Regions from separate parts of the Variovorax sp. YR750 genome, predicted to be linked through region 2. Evidence: predicted binding sites of a transcription regulator. Region 2 holds the regulator's gene; the other holds the start of a gene.

Region 1 (10,417 bases), on a different contig from region 2:
CTGGTTGCGCTCGCAGCCCAGGCCCACGATGAGCACGCCGGCCAGGTTCGGATGGCGCGCGTAGCCCGCCAGCGTGCGGCGCAGCACGTCGAAGTGCTCGCTCGGCGAGGACATGCCGCAGCCGCTGGTCTGCGCGAATGCGGCCACGCCGTCCACGTTGGGAAACGCCGCCATGCGCTCGGGCGTGAAGTGCGCGGCGATGCGCTTGATCACGGTGGCCGAGCAGTTCACCGACGAGAGGATGCCGATGAAGTTGCGCGTACCGACGCCGCCACCGGGCCGCTCGAAGCCCATGAAGGTCGCGCGCTCGGCTTCGGGCACGAAGTCCACGGGCCGCACGTCCTGGCAGAAAGCCGGGTCGCGGTAGCTGTCGACCAGCGTGAGGTTGTGGCTGTGCACGTAGTCGCCGGCCTGCAGGTCGCGCGAGGCCACCCCGATCACCGTGTCGTACTTCCTTACCTCCTCGCCGGCCGCGATGGCGCGCGACGCGATCTTGTGGCCGGCGGGAATCTGCGCCCTGGCGCGCACGCCGAACTCGGCGATCGCCTCGCCCAGGGCGATGGCGTTCTTGGCGACCAGCACGTTGTCGTTCGGATGCAGGCGAAGCAGGGGGCTGTCGTTCATGAAGAAAAAGGAATGGAAAGGTGCTTGCGGATGGAAGGCTTGCTCAGCCCTTTTCCATCAGCTCCTTGAGGTTGAGCTTGCGAATGAGCTCGGTCTCCTGCCGGTAGACGGCCTGCACGTACTTCTGGTACTCGGGGCCGTCCTGGTACATGACGGGGGCGTCGATGCTTTCCGCAACCTTGCGGAATTCCTCGCTGTTGACGGCGGTGCGGAACGCATCGCGCAGCTTCTTCTCGACCGCCGGCGGCAAGCCCTTGGGCGCGCCGATGCCGTTGGGCGCTTCCACCACCACGTCGTAGCCGAGCTCCTTGAGCGTGGGCGTGTCCTTGAAGCGCGGCGTGCGCGTCTCGCCCCAGGTGGCGAGCAGGCGCAGCTTGCCGCTTTCCACGTGCGGCGCCCAGGAACTGCTGTCGGCCAGCATGTCGACCTGCTCGCCCAGCACGTCCTGCAGCGCGGCCGAGCCGCCCTTGTAGGCGATGGCGTTGAACTTCACGCCGGCCGCCTGCGCGAACTGCTCCATGCCGACGTGCGTCGCGCCGCCGATGCCGGCATGCGCATAGGTCACGGTGCCGGGGTGGGCCTTGGCATGCGCCACCACGTCGCGCAGCGACTTGAACGGCGAGCGCGCGGGCACCGCGATGCCGAAGGTCTGGCCCGAAGTGCGTGCGAGGTAGGTGAGATCTTTCAGCGGATCGAGCTGCACGGTGCCGATCTGGGAGAAGCGCGTCACCGAGATCGGTATCTGGCCGATGGTGTAGCCGTCGGGCCGTGCCGAGGCCAGTGCCTTGGTGCCGATCATTCCCGAGGCGCCCGCGCGGTTTTCCAGCGCGATGGGCTGGCCGAGTTCGCGTGACGCGATCTGGCAGATGATGCGCATCGACCTGTCGGCCGTGCCGCCCGCGGGCCATGGGCAGATGAATGTGAGGGGGCGTTCGGGGTAGTCGGCGGCCAGCGCGCGTGCTGGTGCGCTGGCGAGTGCGGCGGCGCCCAGGCCGCCCAGCACGAACTGGCGGCGTGCCAGCTTGCGAGGGGTTTTCATCGTTGTCTCCAGGAATCGTTGTTCGGCAGGCAGGGCGGATTCTTCCGGAGACAATCATTGCCATCCAATGAAATAGCGGACTCTCTTCATGAGCTTGAGGTTATGAAGAGAAAGAAGGCCGCATGACGCCCCACGACACCATGAGCCAGATCGACCGCGTGCTTCGCTCCAACCTCAAGCTGCGCCACCTGCAACTGCTGGTGGCGCTCGACGAGTTCCGCCACCTGGGCCGCGTGTCGGAGTTCCTTTCGATCACGCAGCCGGCCGTCTCGAAGATGCTGGCGGAGATCGAGCGCATGTTCGACCTGAAGCTGTTCGCGCGCTCCACACGCGGCACCGAGCCCACGCCCTACGGTGCGACGGTGGTGCGCTTCGCGCGCTCGGTGCTGGCCGACTACCAGCGCACGCGCGACGAGATCGATGCCGTGGCCAGCGGAGGCGCGGGCCGCACCAGCGTCGGCGCGATGGTGGTGGCCACGCCGAGCCTGCTGGTGCAGGCCATCCAGCGGCTGAAGAAGCAGTCGGCGCTGACCACCGTGATGGTGGAGGAGGGCGACCTCACGCGGCTGCTGCCCCGCCTGCGCGTCGGCGAGCTCGACCTGATCGTCGGCCGCCTGGAGCCCGGCTATGCATCGCCCGACCTGGAGACCGAGGCCCTCTACGCGGAGCCGATGTGCATCGTGGTGAGCCCGGAGCATCCGCTGGCGAAGGCTTCCAGGCCGAACTGGGCGATGCTCGCCGGGCTGCCCTGGGTGGTGCCGCCGCCGTGGGCTTCGTCGCGTTCGAAGCTGGCGCAGATGTTCTACAAGCATCGTCTCGTGCCGCCTGCGGACATCGTCGAGACGGCTTCGTTCCTCGTGACGCTTTCGGTGATGCACCAGCGGCCGGCCGTCGGCTTCCTGGCGCGCGGCGTCGCCCGGCACTTCGCGAAGCAGGGACAACTCTGCATCCTGAAGATCGACGTGCCGATCGAACTCCCGCCCGTGGGCATCATCACGCTGCGGGGCCGTTCGCAGACGCCGGCCAGCCTGCTGCTGATGGACTGCCTGCGAAAGGTCGCGCCGAAATAGGAGACAGGAGACAGGAGACCGTTCCGTCAGCGCAGCACCAGCACCGGGATGTGCGAGTGCGTCAGCACGTGCAGCGTCTCGCTGCCCATCAGCAGGCGCGCGAGGCTGCGGCGTCCGTGCGAGGCCATCACGATCAGGTCGCACTGCTGGTTCTTCGCGGTGGTGATGATGGCCTCGGCCACCTGGTTCGACCGCATGACGATGGCCTGCGCGCTGCGCACGCCCTTGGCGAGTGCCGAAGCCGCCACCTTGTCGACCAGCTGCTGCGCGGCCCGGTCGGTGTGCGCCTGCGATTCCTGGATGTCGCGCTGGCTCAGCATCATCGAGCCCTCGAAGTAGCCGACCGGCTCGATGTGCGCGACGGTGACGCTCACCAAGTCCGCATTGGTCAGAAGAGCCAGGTCGATGGCGGCTTTGACCGCTTGCTCCGACAGCGCCGAGCCGTCGGTCGCCACAAGAACGCGCTTGTACATGGCAGGCTCCTTGGCCCCCGGCACCGCGGGTGCCCACACTTCAGTCTAGTTCGCGATCGCGGCCATGCAAGCCGGGCAGGCTACCCTTCATTTTTCGTGCCGGCTGCCGATAACTCCTGCTCGTACACGAAAAAGGAGGATCGAAATGGTGAATGCCATCGGTGCAACCGGCAGCGCGAGAAGCGGGGGCGACGTGAACGTCGAGATTGCGAAGATTCAACGCCAGATCACGGCGACGCAAAAGCAGATCAAGGAAAAGCAGGGCCTGCTGCTCAGCACGCCCGAAGGCGATGCGCGCAAGATGGTCCAGCAGCAGCTCCAGGCACTGGCGGCCCAGCTGGCCATGCTGCAGCAGCAGATGAACGCGCTGCGCATGGGCGCCGTCCAGAAGAGCGCCATGGCGTCGATGGAGGAAAGCGCCACCGCCTCGCAGCGTGCCGGCAACGGCAGCCGCAACGGTTCGATCGGCGGCATCGTGGACGTGCAGGCCTGATTCAGCCTCCGCGCTCGGGCCACCGGTGCCGCGTGCCGCCGGAGCGCCGGTCGGCCTTCTCCGCCACCACGCCCTGCGCGAGAAGCTCTTCCCCGCGCTGCTCGAGGTGCCGCAGGCAGCGCAGGAAGGCCTCCATGTCCGCGGGCGCGATGCCTTCCAGCAGCTCGGTGTTCAGCCCCGCGATGCGCGGGAAGAGTCCGCCGAACAGCTGCTGGCCCGAGGCGCTCAGCCGCACGTGCACCTCGCGCCTGTCTTCCGCGTTCTGGCGGCGGTGCACCAGCTTCTTCTCGACCAGGCTGCGAAGCCCGCGCGAGGTGCGCACCCGGTCCAGGTGCAGCTGGGCGGCGAGCGCCGACGACGTCATCTCGCCTTCCTGCGCGAGCGTGGCGATCATTCCCCACTCGCGGCGCGTGATGCCGAAGCCCCCCTCGACCAGCCGCGTCGCCATGCCGCTGCCCGCGCGCACGGCGCGCGCCATGCGATAGAGCAGCAGGTCGTCCAGGGAACGGGGCGCGCGCAACGCTCCTGCATCGGGAAAAGCTTGTTGCATATGGGTGGCGGAACGGCGGGGTGAGTGTGGTTCGCCCGCCTCGGCGGGCAGTTGATTGATTAGATCAACTGTTTGCCCATACGTATAAACCAGTAACAAATTTGAACGAGCGGAAACAGTCTTGACGCGCGATTTTCGCCGTGAAACCCGCGCCTTCCCGTTCACGACAACTGTCCCGCAGGAGATCCGATGCCCGCATTTCTTTCCAGGCGCAAGCTCATCATGGCAGGGGGCATGGCCCTTGCCGCTTGCGCTCCCCTGGCCCATGCCCAGGCGCCCGCCGCGCTGGACGGCGGTCCGCTCACCCTCGTGGTCGGCTATGCGCCGGGCGGCAGCACCGACCGCATCGCGCGGCTGATCGCCGAGCGTCTCGGGCCGAAGCTCGGCGTGCAGGTGAGCGTGGAAAACCGCCCGGGCGAGGGCGGCCGGCTCGCGGCCAAGGAAGTGAAGCGCGCGCCCGCCGGGCAGAACGTGCTGATGCTGGGCAACCCCGCCGTGATGGTGGTCGCGCCGCTGGTGTTCAAGGACGCGGGCTACGACCCCGACAAGGACTTCGTGCCCGTCTCGCAGGTCAGCAGCTACGACTTCGCGCTCGCGGTCGGCCAGAAGCTCCAGCTCGACCGCGCGATGTTCCTGGTGGGCCGGCTCTGGGCGCACCCGGAAGAAGCCGTGTTCGGCGTGCCCGCCACCGGCAGCCTGCCCCACTTCTTCGGCCTGATGGTGGGCGACGCCCTGAGCGTGCAGCCGCAGATCAAGGGCTACGGCGGCTCCGCGCCGCTGGCGGCCGACCTGAGCGGCGGCAGCCTGCCGATCGCCATCGACACGCTCGACTCGCTCTATCCGCAGCACGTGGCCGGCAAGATCCGCATCCTCGCCACCTCGGGCAAGAAGCGCGCGAGCTTCGCGCCCAACATCCCGATCTTCCGCGAGGCCGGCATGAAGATCGACGCCGACGGCTGGAACACCTTCTTCGCGCCCAGCTCGATGGCGCCCGCCAGGGTGCAGCTGCTGGCCAACTCGATCCGCGACGTCATGAAGGACCCGGGCCTGCAGAAGGCGGCCGACGCGCTCTTCATCACGCCGGTGGTCAGCAACGCGGCCGAGACCGCGCAAATGCTCAAGGCCTATCGCGCGCAGTGGGAGCCGGTCGTGCGCCGCTCCGGCTTTCAGCCCTGAACTTGATACTCCCCCCAGGCTTCGCGCACTTCGTGTCGCTTCGCCAACCCCCCTCGCCGGGGGGCGACACCTGCGGCCCGGCAAAGCCGGTTCCGCGGTGTCCCGCGAATGGGCCGCGCTTGTTCAGGCGGCGAGGGCTCGCATCTCGGAGATGAGGTCGGCCTTGCCTTCGAAGCCGATGCCGGGCAGCGGCGGCAGGGTGACGTAGCCGTTGTCCACTTTCACGCCGTCGGGGAAGCCGCCATAGGGCTGGAAGAGGTCGGGGTAGCTCTCGTTGCCGCCGAGGCCGAGGCCGGCTGCGATGGCCAGCGACATCTGGTGGCCGCCGTGCGGGATGCAGCGCGAGGGCGACCAGCCGTTCTCCTTCAGCATGTCGAGCGTGCGCAGGTACTCCACGAGGCCGTAGCTCAGCGCGCAGTCGAACTGCAGCCAGTCGCGGTCGGGGCGCATGCCGCCGTGGCGGATGAGGTTGCGCGCGTCCTGCATCGAGAACAGGTTCTCGCCCGTGGCCATCGGGCCGGCGTACACCTCGCCGAGCTTGGCCTGCAGTTCGTAGTCGAGCGGGTCGCCGGCTTCCTCGTACCAGAAGAGCGGGTATTGCGAGAGGGCGCGGCCGTAGTCGACGGCCGTCTGCAGGTCGAAGCGGCCGTTGGCGTCCACCGCGAGCTGCTGGCCGGGGCCGAGGATCTTCAGCACCGACTCGATGCGCTCGCAGTCTTCGGCGAGCGTTGCGCCGCCGATCTTCATCTTCACCACCGAGTAGCCGCGCTCCAGGTAGCTGGTCATCTCGCGCTGTAGGCCTTCGAGGCCCTTGCCGGGGTAGTAGTAGCCGCCGGCCGCGTAGACGAACACGCGCGGGTCGGGCTTGCCGGTGCCGTAGCGCTCGGCCAGCAGCTGGTAGAGCGGCTTGCCTGCGATCTTGGCGGTGGCGTCCCACACGGCCATGTCGATGGTGCCCACGGCCACCGAGCGCTCGCCGTGGCCGCCGGGCTTCTCGTTGATCATCATGCGGGCCCAGATCTTGTGCGGGTCGAGGTTGTCGCCGGTCTCGTCGAGCAGCGAAGCGGGCTCGGCCTCCAGCAGGCGAGGCAGGAAGCGCTCGCGGATCAGCCCGCCCTGGCCGTAGCGGCCGTTCGAATTGAAGCCATAGCCGATGACCGGCTTGCCGTCGCGGATCACGTCGGTGACCACGGCCACGAGGCTCAGGGTCATCTTCGAGAAATCGATGTAGGCGTTGCGGATGTCCGACTTGATGGGGCGGGTGGATTCGAGGATGTTGACGATTTTCATGGTCGGGTTCCGGGGATGAGAAAGAAGCGAAAAGGTTGTTCAGCGGTGCAGCGACGAACCGCCGCAGATGGCGACGTCCTGCCCCGTGATGGCCGCCGCCTGCGGCGAGAGAAGAAAGCCCACGAGCGCGGCGATCTCCCCGGGCTGGATCAGTCGGCCTATGGGCGGCATGCGCGGCGCGCTGCCCGCGCGGGCCGGGTCCTGCAGCATCGAGGTCTGCGTCGCGCCGGGCGACACCACGTTGACGGTCACGCCCCGGGCTGCGACTTCCGCGGCCCAGCTTCGCGCGAGCGCGATCAGCGCGGCCTTGGTCGCGGCGTACTGGCCGCGCCCGGGCAGGCCCTGCGCGACGCGGCTGCCGACGAACACCACGCGGCCCCTGCCGCGCGCGGCCATCGCGGGCACGAGCGCGTCGGCCAGGCGCGTGGCCGCGTCGACGTGCAGGCGCCACATCAGCTCGCCACCCGCATGGTCGAGCGAGCCCAGCTCGCCGACGCGCAGCACGCCGGCCGCATGCACCAGCGCATCGGCATCCTGCAGCGCGGCGGCGACGCGCGCGATGGCATCGGCATCGCACAGGTCCACCGCCGTGTGCGTGAAGCCTGCGTGGGAGGACAGCGTCGGCGCGGCGAGGTCGACGCCGCTCACGCGCCAGCCGGCCTCCAGCAGGTGCGAGGCGATGGCGCGGCCGATGCCGCCGCTGCTGCCCGTCACCACCGCATGGGGCGCCGTGGCGGACTCATTCGACATGGATGTTGCCCTCGGTGATGATCTTCTTCGAGCGCGCCATGTCCTCGGCCTGGAACTTCGAGAAGTCCTCGACGCTGCCCGGCGTCAGCAGCAGGCCCTGCGCGTTCAGCGTCTCGCGCATGTCGGTGCCCAGCGCCTTGTTGACCTCGGCGTTCAGCCGCTGCGTGATGGCCGCCGGCAGCTTCGCCGGGCCCCACAGACCGTACCAGCTGTAGAACTCGTAGCCCGGGATGCTTTCACCCACCGTGGGCACGTTCGGCAGGCTGGTCGCGCGCGTGGCCGAGGTGACGGCGATCACCTTCAGCATGCCGCTCTTGTGGTACTGCAGCGAGCCGAGGATCGGGTCGATGAAGCCGTCGATCTGCCCGCCGATCAGGTCCTGGAAGGCCGGCGCCGTGCCCTTGTACGGCACGATCAGGTAGTCGAGCCCGCCGCCCGCGCGCTTGAGCAGCTCGGTCGACAGGTGCCCCGCCGATCCGATGGAGCCCACCGCGAAGGTCATCTTGCCCGGGTGCGCCTTGGCGTACGCGATGAGCGACTTCACGTCGTTCACCGGCAGGTTCTTGTTGACCGCCACCGACAGCGGCGCCTTCGCCACCAGCGCCACCGGGGTGAAGTCCTTCACCACCTCGTAGGGCACCGACTTCATGGTCATCGGCGCGGTGGTGAAGGTCGAGGCGTTGAACAGCAGCGTGTAGCCGTCGGCCGGCGCCTTCGACACCACGTCGGCGCCGATCACGCCGTTGCCGCCCGCGCGGTTCTCCACGATGAAGCTCTGGCCCGTCTGCTCGCCGAGCTTCTGCGCCAGCAGGCGGCCGATGGTGTCGAGCGTGCCGCCCGGCGGAAACGGGATCACCATGCGCACCGGGCGGCTGGGCCAGTTCTGGGCGAAGCCGGCGGTCGATGCGGCTGCCAGCGCGAGGGCGGCCAGGGTGGCGCGCAGGAAGTGCTTGCGTTGCATGTCTCTTGTCTCCTTGTGTTTTCTCGATCGGGCGCCATGGCCCGTGGGCTCAGCGCTTCGACAGCCCGGCCTGCTCGACGGCGGCGCGCAGCGCGTCCATCTCGCGCGCGTTCGGCGCCTCGGTCGGCGGGCGCACCGTAGCGTTCTCGAGCACGCCGGCCAAGTACATGCCGCCCTTCATGCGCGCGTGGGCCTCGCCGGTGGGTTCGCCGCCGCCGTACACCGCGTCCTTCAGCGGCGTGATGAGCGCCTGCACCGCCATCGCCTTCTTCAGGTCGCCGGCCTTCACCGCGTTCCACAGGTCGATGATCAGTTGCGGGATGAAGGTCGCGAAGCCGACCAGCGCGCCGTCCACGCCCTGCACCATCGAGGCCAGCAGGTATTCGTCGTGGCAGGTGAGGATGGCCTTCGAGGCATCGGCCTCGCGGATCGCCTGGATGTCGCGGGCGTACTTGTTCATGTCGCGCTGGCCCACCTTGAAGGCCTGCAGGTAGGGCAGGCGCGCCAGCTCGGCCAGCAGTTGCGACGAGTACGAGGCGCGCGTCCATGCCGGGTATACGTGGCAGACCAGGTCCAGCTCCGGCGCGGCGCGGTGGATGGCCTCGAAATACTGCAGCGCATGGCCGGGCGTGAAGCCGAAGCGCAGCCAGTGGTGCGGCGGCATCACGTCCAGCGCCACCGCGCCGGCGGCCTGGGCGGCGCGGGCATGCTCGGCGGCCTCGGCCAGGCCCTCGCAGACGATCGACGAGATCACCGGCATGCGGCCGCGCAGCTCGTCGGCGACGATGCGCGTCACCTCGGCACGCTCCGAAGGCGTGAGCGAGAACACCTCGCCGGTGTGGCCGTTGGTCATGATCGCCACCACGCCGTCGTGGCCGGCCAGCCACGAGGCCAGCTTGCGCAGCGCCGGCTCGTCGATGCGGTGGTCGTTCGTGAAGGGGCAGGAAATGGCGGGGATGATCCCGCGATAATTCGCGATGGAAGGCATGCTTTGTCTCCGTGATGGTTCAAGTTGCAGGAATGGGTGCATCTTTTGCCGGCGGGGCACGGGCCGTCCAATACTCGAATCGCATACAACTATTCAACCGATCGCGCAGCGCATGGGCCCCGGCAACCGACCGCTCGACCTCGAATGGCTGGAAGATTTCCTGGCCCTGGCCGAGACCGGCAATTTCTCGCGTGCCGCGCAGGCGCGCTCCATCGCGCAGCCCGCCTTCAGCCGGCACATCCGCTCGCTGGAGGAATGGGTGGGCGTCGACCTGTTCGACCGCAGCGCGCATCCCACCGCGCTCACGGCGGCGGGCAAGCGCTTCCAGCCGCTGCTGCAGGAAGCGCTGGCGGGCCTGGAGGCCGCGCGCATCAAGGCCCGTGCCGCGCACGACCTCGCGGCGGCCAGCCTGAGCTTCGCCGCCACCCACGTGCTTTCGCTGACCTTCTTCCCGCGCTGGCTGGCGGGCGTGGAGTCGAGCCTGAGCATGGGGCCGATCCAGACCATCTCCGACAGCTCGTACGCCTGCGAAGACCTGATGCTGCAGCGCCGCGTGCAGTTCGTGCTGTGCCACGGCCATGCGGGTGCGCCCGGCCGGCTGGACGAGGCGCAGTACCCGGTGCAGCGATTGAGCGAGGACGTGCTGGTGCCCGTGAGCGCACCCGACGCGAAAGGCGCGCCGCAGCATGCGCTGGGCGAGGGCCGATCGCCCTCCGTGCTCGCCTACAGCGAGGCTTCGGGGCTCGGCCGGATCATGCGGGCCATGCAGGACAGCGAGTTCGGCAAGGACTTCGCCGCGTCGCTGTCGATCGTCTTCACGGCCCACCATGCCGCGCTGCTGCGCACCATGGCGCTGGAGGGGCGCGGCCTGGCATGGCTGCCGATGAGCCTGGTGGCCGATGACCTGCGTAACGGCGCGCTGGCCGATGCCGGCGCGGGCGGCTGGCGCGTGCCGGTGGACATTCGGCTGTACCGCCAGCAGGCGCAGATGGCGCCGGTGGCC
Region 2 (10,417 bases):
TGCAAGATGCCCCATACGGCATTGAGCGAGGTCTGCACCGCGCCTTCCACCCAGGCCGGCGTCCAGGACACATCGTCCCCCGCGATGAAGATCCCTCGCTCCGCGGCTGGCAGCGCGTCCTGCATGAAGTGCGCGAACATGCGCTGGTTATAGCGGTAGTGCCCGGGCAATGCACCCTTGAATGCGCCGAGGAAATACGGATCGGCTTCCCAGGATATCGTGATCGGGTCGCCGATGATGTGGCGGGTGATGTCCACCTTCGGGTAGATCTTCTTCAAGGCTCCCAGCGCCAGCTTGACGCGCTTCTCCGGCGACTGCGGCAACATCTTCAGCGCATCGCCCATCCAGGCGTAGGACAGGCAGATGACGCCCGGCTTGCCCTGGCCGTTGTCGAACAAATAGGTGCCGCGCGTGAGCCGGTCCGTCAGCGTCATGCTCATCACATCCCGGCCGGTCTCCGAGTCCTTGTCCTTCCAGAACGGCCGGTCGACCATCACGAAGGTCTTGCTGGACTGCATGTAGCGCGTGCGGTCGAGCGCCATCCACATCTTGTGCGAGAACAACGATTCGTCGCAGTCGATTTGGGTGGTGAGCAGCCAGCTCTGGCAGGTGGCGAGCACAGCGGTGTAAGACCGCTGCTCGCCCCAGCGGTCGATCACCGCCAGGCGGCCGTCCGACTGCCGCCGGATGGCCGCGACGCCAGCGCGCGGGGCGCCCCCGTGCAGGCTGGACAAGGTGGTGCCGGCGGGCCAATACACGGGATCACTCGGCGCGTGCTGCCACAGGCGCAGCGGCACCTGCTCCGCGCCCCCCACGATCAGCCGCTGCTCGTCGTCGCACGCGGTCATCACGACTCGCAGAATCTCCAGCATCGAATTGGGGAAGTCCGAGTCCCAGCCGCCGGTGCCGAACCCGACCTGGCCGAACACCTCGCGGTGCTGAAACGACAGCTGCGCGAAAGCCTTCGACGTGGCGACGAAATCGTAAAACGTACGGTCGTCCCATAAGGGCACCAGGCGGTTCCACAGCGCCTTCAGGGTCGGCACGTCCCGGGCGCGGATCGCGTCCTGGACTGCGGTGAACTGCGCGCCGTCCTCCAGCGCGTCGCGCCAGGCATCGGCCACCTGCCCGAAGATCGGCGGCAGGTCCGATAGCTTCTCGGCGTAGTGCGTCAGTCCTTCCAAGTCCACCACCGTGCTGCCGGATGCCGGCGTCAGCGGGTTCGGGAACGGCCGCGTGTCCAGCCCCAGTTGGTCGACGTAGTGGTAGAAGGCCGTACCGGAAACCGGGAAGCGCATGCCGCCCAACTCGGCGACCACGCCCTGGCCGCCTTCGAACGCCTGCGAGCGCAGCCGTCCGCCCATTCGCGAAGCCTCGTAGAGGACGGGCTTGAACCCGAGCTTCATTAGCTCATAGGCCGCCACCATGCCGGCCATCCCGGCGCCGACGATCGCGACCTCCGCCCCGTGGTGTTCGGGTGGCAATACGCCAAGGCCGGCCGGGTGGCGAACCCAGGCGTCGAAGGGGAAAGGGAAGTCAGGGCCGAAGACTGTGACCGGGCGCTGGCCGGCAGGAGGCGGGGGAGCCGGAGGGCGGCGGGGCATGGTTGAGTACTCTTGCGGAGGGAATGGGGAGTCTAGGAAGGAGGGCGTGCCGGGACGCGATCTAACGGGCCAAGCGTGTTGCTTGGTCGGGCCGAGCGGGAGGTAGCCACATGCGGCCGAGCGCCGTTTTTGGGAGTGCAGTCGAGCCCATCAACCGGAGGGCGTCAGACGGCGGTCAGACCCCTTGGCGCTAAGGTGGACGACGCCTTGGACATTGCCGAGCAACTCGACGTCCAGCGCCTAGAAGTGAAGTGTCAAGAGGTCATTTCTTGACGGGTTGAGTCTGGACATGGGCGCGATACCGCCGATGCCGCTATGGGGGCGGTGCCAGTTGTAGTGGTGCTGCCAGTTGGCCAGGGCGAGCGTTCTCTGGGCGGAGTTCTGATAGGTCCGGCCGTACGCCCATTTGCGTAGCGCAGACTGGATGAATCGTTCCGCCTTGTCATTGGTCTGGGGCCGATAGCCGCGAGTAAATTTGTGCTTGATGCCCAGGCAGGCACAGGTCATGGCGAACTCACGTGAACGGAAGGCCGAGCCGTTGTCCGTCAACAGGCGCTTGATGGTGACGCCGAGTCGGGCGTAGTACGCCACAGCGTCTTGCAGGAACTGCACCGCCTGATGCTTCTTCTCGTCCGGATGCATGGCAGTGAAGGCGATGCGCGCATGGTCGTCCATGGCCGTGAACAGGCGGTTCCCAGCCTGCGCCATCAATGCAGTCTTTGCGGTTGCCGGTGACGCAGTGGCTGGGGCGCACGATGCGCCCGAGCTTCTTGGGTGTCGATGTGCAGCAGATCACCGGGAGCCTCGTGTTCGTAGCGCACAACGGCTTCCACAGGCTCCAGGTCGCTCAGCTTGGACATGCCCGCTCGCGCTAGAACGCGGCTGACCGTGGACTCCGAGACTCCCACGCTGCGTGCGATGCGAGCTTGCAGCATTCGGCGTTTGCGCAGCTCCACGATGAGCAGTGCCTTGCCTGCATCGATGGCTCCGGGAGAACGTTGGGACCTTGAGGAGGCATCGGCCAGCGCAGCCTCACCGCCTGCCAAATAGCGGCCCAGCCACTTCCTGGCGGTGGGCGCGGTAACGCCGTGTGCGACTGCGGCTTGCACGGCATCAAGGCCTTCCAAACTCATCTGCTTGACCATCTCGACTCGGCGGGCAGAGGTAAGTCGGACATGCTTATGGGTGTTCATCCGGTTGGGCCTCCTGAGTGGATTGGGTGTTTGGCGACTCCAGTCTCTCAAACCCAATCCGGATGAACACCGGATACAACCTATTGGAGCTTCACAGCTAGAGCAGGTCTTTCAGCTTCGCCCGCAGCCTGCTGATCGCCTGGCTGTGCAGCTGGCACACGCGCGACTGGCTCACCTCGAGGATGGCGCCGATCTCGCGCAGGTTCAGCTCTTCCTCGTAGTAGAGGTTCAGCAGCAGCTGGTCGCGCTCGGGCAGCGCCGAGATGGCGTCCACCAGCTGGTGTCGGAAGCCGCTTTCCAGCAGCTGCTCCAGCGGGTCGTCGCTGCTGCGGCGGTCCTTGCGCGCGTCCTGCGAATGGCTGTCGAGGAAGGCGTTGTCGGCGTCGTCCTTGGAGAAGTCTTCCACGTACAGCAGCTGGCAGCCCTGAATCTCCTGCAGCAGCGACTGGTACGCCTCGATGTCCATCTTCAGCTCCCTGGCGATCTCCCCTTCGGTGGGAGAACGCCCGAGCTTGTGGCCCAGCGCCTGGATCGCCTTCTCGATGCCGCGCGCAGACTGGCGCAGGCCGCGCGAGCCCCAGTCGGCGGCGCGCAGTTCGTCGAGCATGGCGCCGCGGATGCGCTGGCTGACGAAGGTCTCGAACTGCGCGCCCCGGTTGTCCTGGTAGCGGCTGGATGCGTCCAGCAGGCCGAGCATGCCTGCCTGGATCAGGTCGTCCAGCTCCACGCTGGCGGGCAGCTTGGCCATCATCTGCAGCGCGATGCGGCGTACCAGCGGCTGGTGCTGGGCCAGCAGGTGAGATTTCTCGATGGTTCCCTGTGCGGTGTACACGGCGGTCCGTCCTTCCTGGGCTCAGGCCATGGCCTGCTGGGGCTCGGCCGCGCGCCACGGCCAGCCGTCCATCTCGCCTGCGACGCGACGCAGGTCGATCGCCGCGTGGCTCGCGGGAAAGGCCTCGGCGATGGTCTTCTTCAGCCGCCAGGCATCGGCGACCAGCGGATCGAAGCGCACCCAGCCGGCGGGCTGCAGCGACAGCGCGAGATAGCGGCTGCCGGCATGGGCGAGGTTGTTCATGATCTGGCGCGCGGCCTGGACGTCGACCACGCCGTTGACCAGGAAGCGCATCTGGCTCATGCCATGCGCTCGCTGCAGGTGCTTGATGCCCGCATAGGCCGAGGTGACCGACGAGGGGTGCGGCTGCAGCACCAGCAGCAGGTCGTCCGCGCCCTGCGCGAGCGCCGACAGCCGGCCCTCGCGGTCGAAGGCCGCATCGACGATGACGAAGCCGTCGTACCAGAACCTGCGCGGATCGTTGCCTGCGCCATGCACCGCGCCGGGCGGCGCCGGCAGCACACGCACGCCGCAGGCCGCGCGCACCTCGGCGCCGTCGAGCGTCAGGCGCCCGCCGGCCACGTCGGCCAGGCTGCCCAGCGGGTCGATGTCCCAGACCTCGCACGCCGAGCCTTCGGCCGGGCAGTGCTCGTCGAGCAGCAGGACGTTGCGGCCCTGCCCCGCCAGCGCCACCGCGAGGTTCATCGCGATGGTGGTGCCGCCCGCGCCGCTGCCCATGCCGGCCACCGCGACCACGCGCGCCTGCGTCGGCGCGAGCAGGCGCCGGAGGCCGTCCGCCTGATCCGCAACCAGCTTGTTCATTGCGCCACCCTCAATCCTGCTTCTCCAGCTTCTGCTGCTTCGCGGGCTCGCGCGGCGCCTGTACGGGCGCGGTCGATTCGGTGCCCAGCGCGTCGAGCAGCAGGAAGAGCTTGCCCACGCCCGCATACAGCGCGCTGCCGCTCATGGCGCGGCCGTTGCGCGCCGGGCGGCCCATCAGCTGGCCCAGCAGCGCACGCGCGCGGTCGGCCCACTCGCCCTCGGCCTGCAGCAGCCGCCACACGGTGGTGCTCATCTGGCCGGCGATCAGGAGCCGCTTCATGATGTCCGGGTCGCCCAGCTCGCCGATGCCGCCCACGAGCTGCACGCCGTCGCGCAGCAGGCGGAAGCAGGGCTCGGCATCCACCGCCCAGCCCAGCCACTGCGCGAGCTGCCGCGCGGAAACCTCGGAGCCGATGTTCGAAAGCGCGTGCACCTGCGCCAGCACGTTGCCGGTGCGTGCATCGACCACGCGCGTGGCGACGCAGCGCAGCGCCGGCATCTCGTCGCGGGCGATGCCCGCCGCCAGGGCCGCCGCGTTGAAGCGCAACACCACGTCGGCATGCGACTCGGCGAGCAGCGCCGCCTTGCCGCGGAAGCGCACGGGCCGCGCTTCGCCGAATTCGAAGTCCATGCGTGCCAGCGTGTCGGGTGCGCCGGTGCGCATGTCGATCACGGCGGTGGAGCCCGGCGCGCGCGCCAGCCAGCGCTGGCCCGCGGCCTGCCACTGCACCATGGCCTCGATGCCGGGCTGGCGAGTCAGCAGGTGCACCAGCGGCCGGCTGCCGAAGTCCTGCTGGCGCAGCCACGGAACCTGGCGTGCGCCGGGCTTGCGCGCGGCGTCCTTCATGCCGCGCGTGGCGGCCGTCGAGAGCCACTGGTTGGGCGCCGCCAGCGGCAGGCCCGTGCGGTCCGACAGCAGCAGGCTGCCGTGGCATTCGTAGGCGTCGCCGCCCTCGTTCGATCGCAGTCCCACCTGCCCGCACAGCGCGAGCACGTGGGTCTCGCAGGCGGCGGCCACTTCGCCGCGCGCGTGCACCAGCAGGTCCTGCAGCACGGCCTTCTGGCCCGCTTCCTCGTCGCCGGCCTGGCGCCATAGCGCGCGTGCGCGCTCGAAGCCGATCTGCGCGCCGGCCAGCGCGCTCGCGGTGGTGGCCAGCTCCTGCGCGTCGTGCGCCATGGCGCGGATCAGGTTCTGGTACTTCAGGCGCAGCAGGTCGGTCTCGCCCTGCGCGCGGGCCACCTGCTGCGAGGCGCCCGCCGCGGCGGCAGCGTCTTCCTGCAGGTCGCTCTCGGCGGGCACGAACAGCGGGCTGTGCCGGCGCGGCTGGAACACGCTGTCCACCAGCTGCGTGCGGTCGGCCTGCATCAGGTTCTCGGGCACCTTCTGGCCGCTGGAGATGTAGTGCACCGGCAGGCGGTGGCGAATCACGGTGTCGATCAGCGCGCCCGGGTGCGTGGCCTCGTCCACCTTGGTGAAGATGCAGCCGGCCAGCTCGTTGCCGTGGCGGTAGGCGTGCACCACCTCGTTGAGCGTGTCGCCGTGGCTGGTGGCGTTGAGCAGCAGCAGCTTCTTCACCGGCCTGGGGCTATGGCCCAGCATGGCGATCTGCTCGGGCACGGCACGGTCGCGCTGGCTCATGCCGACGGTGTCGATCAGCACCATGTGCTTCTCGCGCAGGTCCTGCAGCACCAGGTGCAGATCGGCGGCGTCCTTCACGGCGTACACCGGCACGTTGAGGATCTGGCCGTAGATGCGCAGCTGCTCGTAGGCGCCGATCCGGTAGCTGTCGGTCGTCACCAGCGCGAGCTTGTCGGCGCCGAAGCGCATCACGCAGCGCGCGGCCAGCTTGGCGGTGGTGGTGGTCTTGCCCACGCCGGTCGGGCCCATCAGCGCATAGACGCCGCCCGCGGCGAACAGCGCGTCCTCGTCCTCATGCACGGGCACGGCGCGGATCAGCTCCGAGCGCACGTAGGCCATGCCCTCGGCGTAGGTGCGGCCGGTGGGCAGCTTCTCGAGCATGGCCTTCGACAGGCGCGCGCTGAAGCCGGCGCCGAGCAGCGTGCGCAGCAGGCGGCCGCGCACGGGGTCGCGGCGCTGCCTGTCGTTCCACACGACGCTGGCGAGCTGCTCCTCGATCATGCCGCGCATGGAGTGCAGCTCCTCGAGCACGGTGTCGGCTGGTGCGGCGGCGGGCGCGTGGACCTGCACGGGCGCAGGCAGCGGCGCTGGAGTTGGAGCTGGAGCAGTCGGCAAGGGAGCGGGCGCCACGCGAACGGCCGGTGCCGCAACGGCTGCAACGGGTGCAACGGCTGCCACGGGCTTCGCGGCCGCGCTGCCCTGCAGCACGCCCTGCACCTCGCCCTCGACCATGGCGACGATCTCCACGCCCTCAGCGGTCGCGCGATGGGTGAGCACGATGGCGTCGGCGCCCAGCGCCTCCCTCACCAGTCGCAGGGCTTCGCGGCTGGTGGCCGCGACGAATTTGCGCGCGGTGGTGCGCACGTCTGTCTGTTGGGGGGAATTCAACCTCGTCCTCCGATGGCGGTGGTGACCTTGATGGTTCGGGAATCAGGAATCTCGGCGTGCGACAGCACCTTGAGCTGCGGCAGGCTGCGCCGCAGGAAGCGCGACAGCAGCACGCGCAGCGAGTGCTGCACGACCAGCACCGGCGCAAGCCCCATCTGCTCCTGCCGCACGATGGCGGCCTGCGCCTGCCGCAGCAGGTTGTCGGCGATGCCGGGCTCGATGCCGCTGCTGTTGCCCAGGGCCTGCTGCAGCACGCCGTCGAGCGAGCCGTCCAGGCCGATGACCTGCATCTCGGTGTCGCCCGGGAAAAGCTGCTGCGTGATCGCGCGGCCCAGCGCCAGGCGCGTGAGCGTGGTGAGCTCGGTCGGGTCCTTGACGGTCGGCGCGTACTCGGCCATCACGTCGAGGATGGTGCGCATGTCGCGGATCGGCACTTCCTCGTCGAGCAGGTTCTGCAGCACCTTGTGCAGCGTGCTGAGCGACAGCACCTTGGGCACCAGGTCTTCGGTGAGCTTGGGCGCGGTCTTGGCGATCTGGTCGAGCAGCTGCTGCACTTCCTGGCGGCCCAGCAGCTCGGCGGCATGCGTCTGGATGAGGTGGTTCAGGTGCGTGGCCATCACCGTACAGGCATCGACCACCGTGTAGCCGTACACCTGCGCCTGCTGGCGCAGGCTGGAGTCGATCCACACCGCCGAGAGGCCGAAGGCCGGGTCGCGCGTGGGCGTGCCGGGCAGCGAGCCCGTCACCTGGCCCGGGTTGATGGCCATCCACTGGTTCGGGAAGGCCTCGCCGCGCCCGATCTCCACGTCCTTCAGGGTGATGACGTAGGTGTTGGGCTTGATCTCCAGGTTGTCGCGGATGTGCACCACCGGCACCAGGAAGCCGACCTCCTGCGCGATCTTCTTGCGGATGCTCTTGATGCGGCCCAGCAGTTCGCCCTGCTGCGACTGGTCCACCAGCGGGATCAGCCGGTAGCCGACCTGCATGCCCAGCGGGTCGACCATGGCCACGTCGTCCCAGGTCGCTTCCGCGGTCTCGGCCGACGATGCCGCGAGGTTCGCGGCCTGCACGGCTGCGGCTTCCTGCGCCGCCTGCTGCTTCGGCTTGCGCTGCAGCAGCCCGCGACCCAGCCACACCAGGCCGCCCGCGATGAGCAGGAAGGCCAGGTTCGGCATGCCGGGAATCATGCCCAGCAGGCCGACGATGCCGGCCGTGAGAAACAGCACCTGCGGGTTGGAGAAGAGCTGGCCCGTGAGCTGGCTGCCGACGTCCTCGTCGGTGGTCACGCGCGAGACGATCACGCCGGCGGCGGTGGAGATCACCAGCGCCGGGATCTGCGCCACCAGGCCGTCGCCGATGGCCAGCAGCGTGTAGGTCTTGCCGGCCGTGGAGAAGTCCAGCCCGTGCTGCACCATGCCCACCACCAGCCCGCCGATGATGTTGATCACCATGATGAGCAGGCCCGCGATCGCGTCGCCGCGCACGAACTTGCTGGCACCGTCCATCGAGCCGTAGAAGTCGGCTTCCTGCGCGACCTCGGTGCGGCGCTTGCGGGCCACGTCCTCGCCGATCAGGCCGGCGTTCAGGTCGGCGTCGATGGCCATCTGCTTGCCCGGCATCGCGTCGAGCATGAAGCGCGCGCCCACCTCGGCGATGCGGCCCGCGCCCTTGGTGATCACCATGAAGTTGATGAGCACGAGGATGATGAACACCATCACGCCCACGGCGAAGTTGCCGCCCACCAGGAAGTGGCCGAAGGCCTCGATCACCTTGCCCGCCGCGTCGGGGCCGGTGTGGCCGTTCATCAGCACCACGCGCGTGGAAGCCACGTTCAGCGACAGGCGCAGCAGCGTGGAGAACAGCAGCACGGCCGGGAAGGCGGCGAAGTCCAGCGCCTTCATCGTGTACATGCTCACCAGCAGCACCATCACCGACATCGCGATGTTGAAGGTGAACAGCAGGTCGAGCAGGAACGGCGGCAGCGGCAGCACCATCATGCTCAGGATGAGGATGATGAGGATCGGCCCCGCCAGCCCCTTGAGCTGCGAGCCGGCGAACATGCGCGTCGGCATGCGCATCAGGTTTGTCATCGCGTTCATGCGTGTGCCGCCGTGTCGACGGTGTATTGGAGTTCTGCGGGAACCGGCAGATCGGTGGGCGTGCGCGGCGCTTCGCCGCCTTCGGCCTTCCAGCGCCTGAGCTGGTAAACCCAGGCCAGCACTTCGGCCACCGCGGTGTAGAGGCCGGCGGGAATCTCGTCACCCAGCTTCGTGTGTCTGTAGAGGGAGCGCGCGAGCGGCGGCGCCTCGAGGATCGCCACCTTGTGCTCCTTGGCCAGCTCGCGGATGCGCGCGGCCACGAGCTCGGTGCCCTTGGCCACCACGCGCGGCGCACCCATGCCGCCTTCCTGGTACTTGAGCGCCACGGCGAAGTGCGTGGGGTTGGTCAGCACGATGTCGGCCTTGGGCACCTCGGACATCATCCGGCGGCGCGCCATCTGCTGTTGCTGGCGGCGGATCGCCGCCTTGATGTGCGGATCGCCCTCGCTTTCCTTGTGCTCCTGGCGCACGTCCTCGCGCGACATGCGCAGCTTGCGGTAGTAGCTCCAGAGCTGGAAGGGCACGTCGATCAGCGCCACGAGGAAGAGCGTGGCGGCGATCAGCGCGCAATGCCTGGCCACCAGCACCATCGCGTGCGGCAGCGCGTACTGCGCGGGCTGGGCCATCAGAGCCATCAGCGCCTCGATGTCGCGCGACACCACCCACCACGCCACGCCGCCGATGAGCGCCGACTTGGCCAGCGCCTTCACCAGCTCCGCGAGCGACTGCGTGGAGAACATGCGGCCGATGCCGGCCAGCGGATTGAGCTTGCCGAAGTTCGGCGCTGCCGACTTGGTGGAGAACAGCCAGCCGCCGAGCATCATCGGCGCGAGCACCGCCGCGACGACCATCATCGCGAACAGCGGACCGATGGCCGTCATCGCCTGCAGCGACATCAGCCCGGTCTGGGCCAGCATGTGGGAAGGATCGAAGGCGCTGGCGCGGTCGAAGTGCAAGCCACGGCGCAGCGCGCCGCTCATGCTCGTGCCCAGGGACTGCGCCGTGAGCCACAGGCCGGCGCATGCCGTGCCCAACATGACGAAGGTGGTGAGCTCGCGCGAACGGGCTACGTTGCCTTCCTCGCGCGCCTTTTCCAGGCGCCGCTCGGAGGCGGGTTCCGTTTTCTCGAGATCGCTTTCCTCAGCCATTCATGCTCCGAACCAGCACTGGCGCAACACGCCTTGCTCATGGCCAAATTATTGGATTCGGCCCCTCGGAACAATCTGCCGATCAGGGGCCTGATACCCCTGCAGTTCGGACAATAGAAGCGACCTCCGGAATCAGAAGCCGAGGCTCTCCAGCAGGTCGTCGACCTGCGCCTGGTCGGTCACGGCATCGGG

What was found. Region 2 encodes FliA, which starts transcription of late flagellar genes. Its sites were predicted from a motif close to CTAAAGTTTNNNNNNNNNNNGCCGNTA; they were not measured.
Region 1: BMY35_RS36735 (FlxA-like family protein) is a predicted target of FliA. The motif match lies at 3,292-3,318, and genes of this name have one in related genera.

What each region holds. Positions count from the first base shown of each region.
Region 1 covers NZ_FOBJ01000030.1:17,549-27,965, reverse strand. The annotation lists gene BMY35_RS36755 (UxaA family hydrolase) at 1-624, opposite strand, end outside; gene BMY35_RS36750 (tripartite tricarboxylate transporter substrate binding protein) at 668-1,663, opposite strand; gene BMY35_RS36745 (LysR substrate-binding domain-containing protein) at 1,804-2,733, shown strand; gene BMY35_RS36740 (universal stress protein) at 2,760-3,206, opposite strand; gene BMY35_RS36735 (FlxA-like family protein) at 3,352-3,699, shown strand; gene BMY35_RS36730 (MarR family winged helix-turn-helix transcriptional regulator) at 3,701-4,249, opposite strand; gene BMY35_RS36725 (tripartite tricarboxylate transporter substrate-binding protein) at 4,439-5,425, shown strand; gene BMY35_RS36720 (mandelate racemase/muconate lactonizing enzyme family protein) at 5,549-6,715, opposite strand; gene BMY35_RS36715 (SDR family NAD(P)-dependent oxidoreductase) at 6,755-7,465, opposite strand; gene BMY35_RS36710 (Bug family tripartite tricarboxylate transporter substrate binding protein) at 7,455-8,426, opposite strand; gene BMY35_RS36705 (dihydrodipicolinate synthase family protein) at 8,476-9,414, opposite strand; gene BMY35_RS36700 (LysR family transcriptional regulator) at 9,527-10,417, shown strand, end outside.
Region 2 covers NZ_FOBJ01000004.1:249,916-260,332, forward strand. The annotation lists gene BMY35_RS10300 (flavin monoamine oxidase family protein) at 1-1,604, opposite strand, end outside; partial or broken gene BMY35_RS10305 (IS481 family transposase) at 1,845-2,797, opposite strand; gene BMY35_RS10310 (RNA polymerase sigma factor FliA) at 2,895-3,629, opposite strand; gene BMY35_RS10315 (nucleotide-binding protein) at 3,651-4,451, opposite strand; gene flhF (flagellar biosynthesis GTPase FlhF) at 4,462-6,978, opposite strand; gene flhA (flagellar biosynthesis protein FlhA) at 6,975-9,077, opposite strand; gene flhB (flagellar biosynthesis protein FlhB) at 9,074-10,225, opposite strand; gene cheZ (protein phosphatase CheZ) at 10,358-10,417, opposite strand, start outside.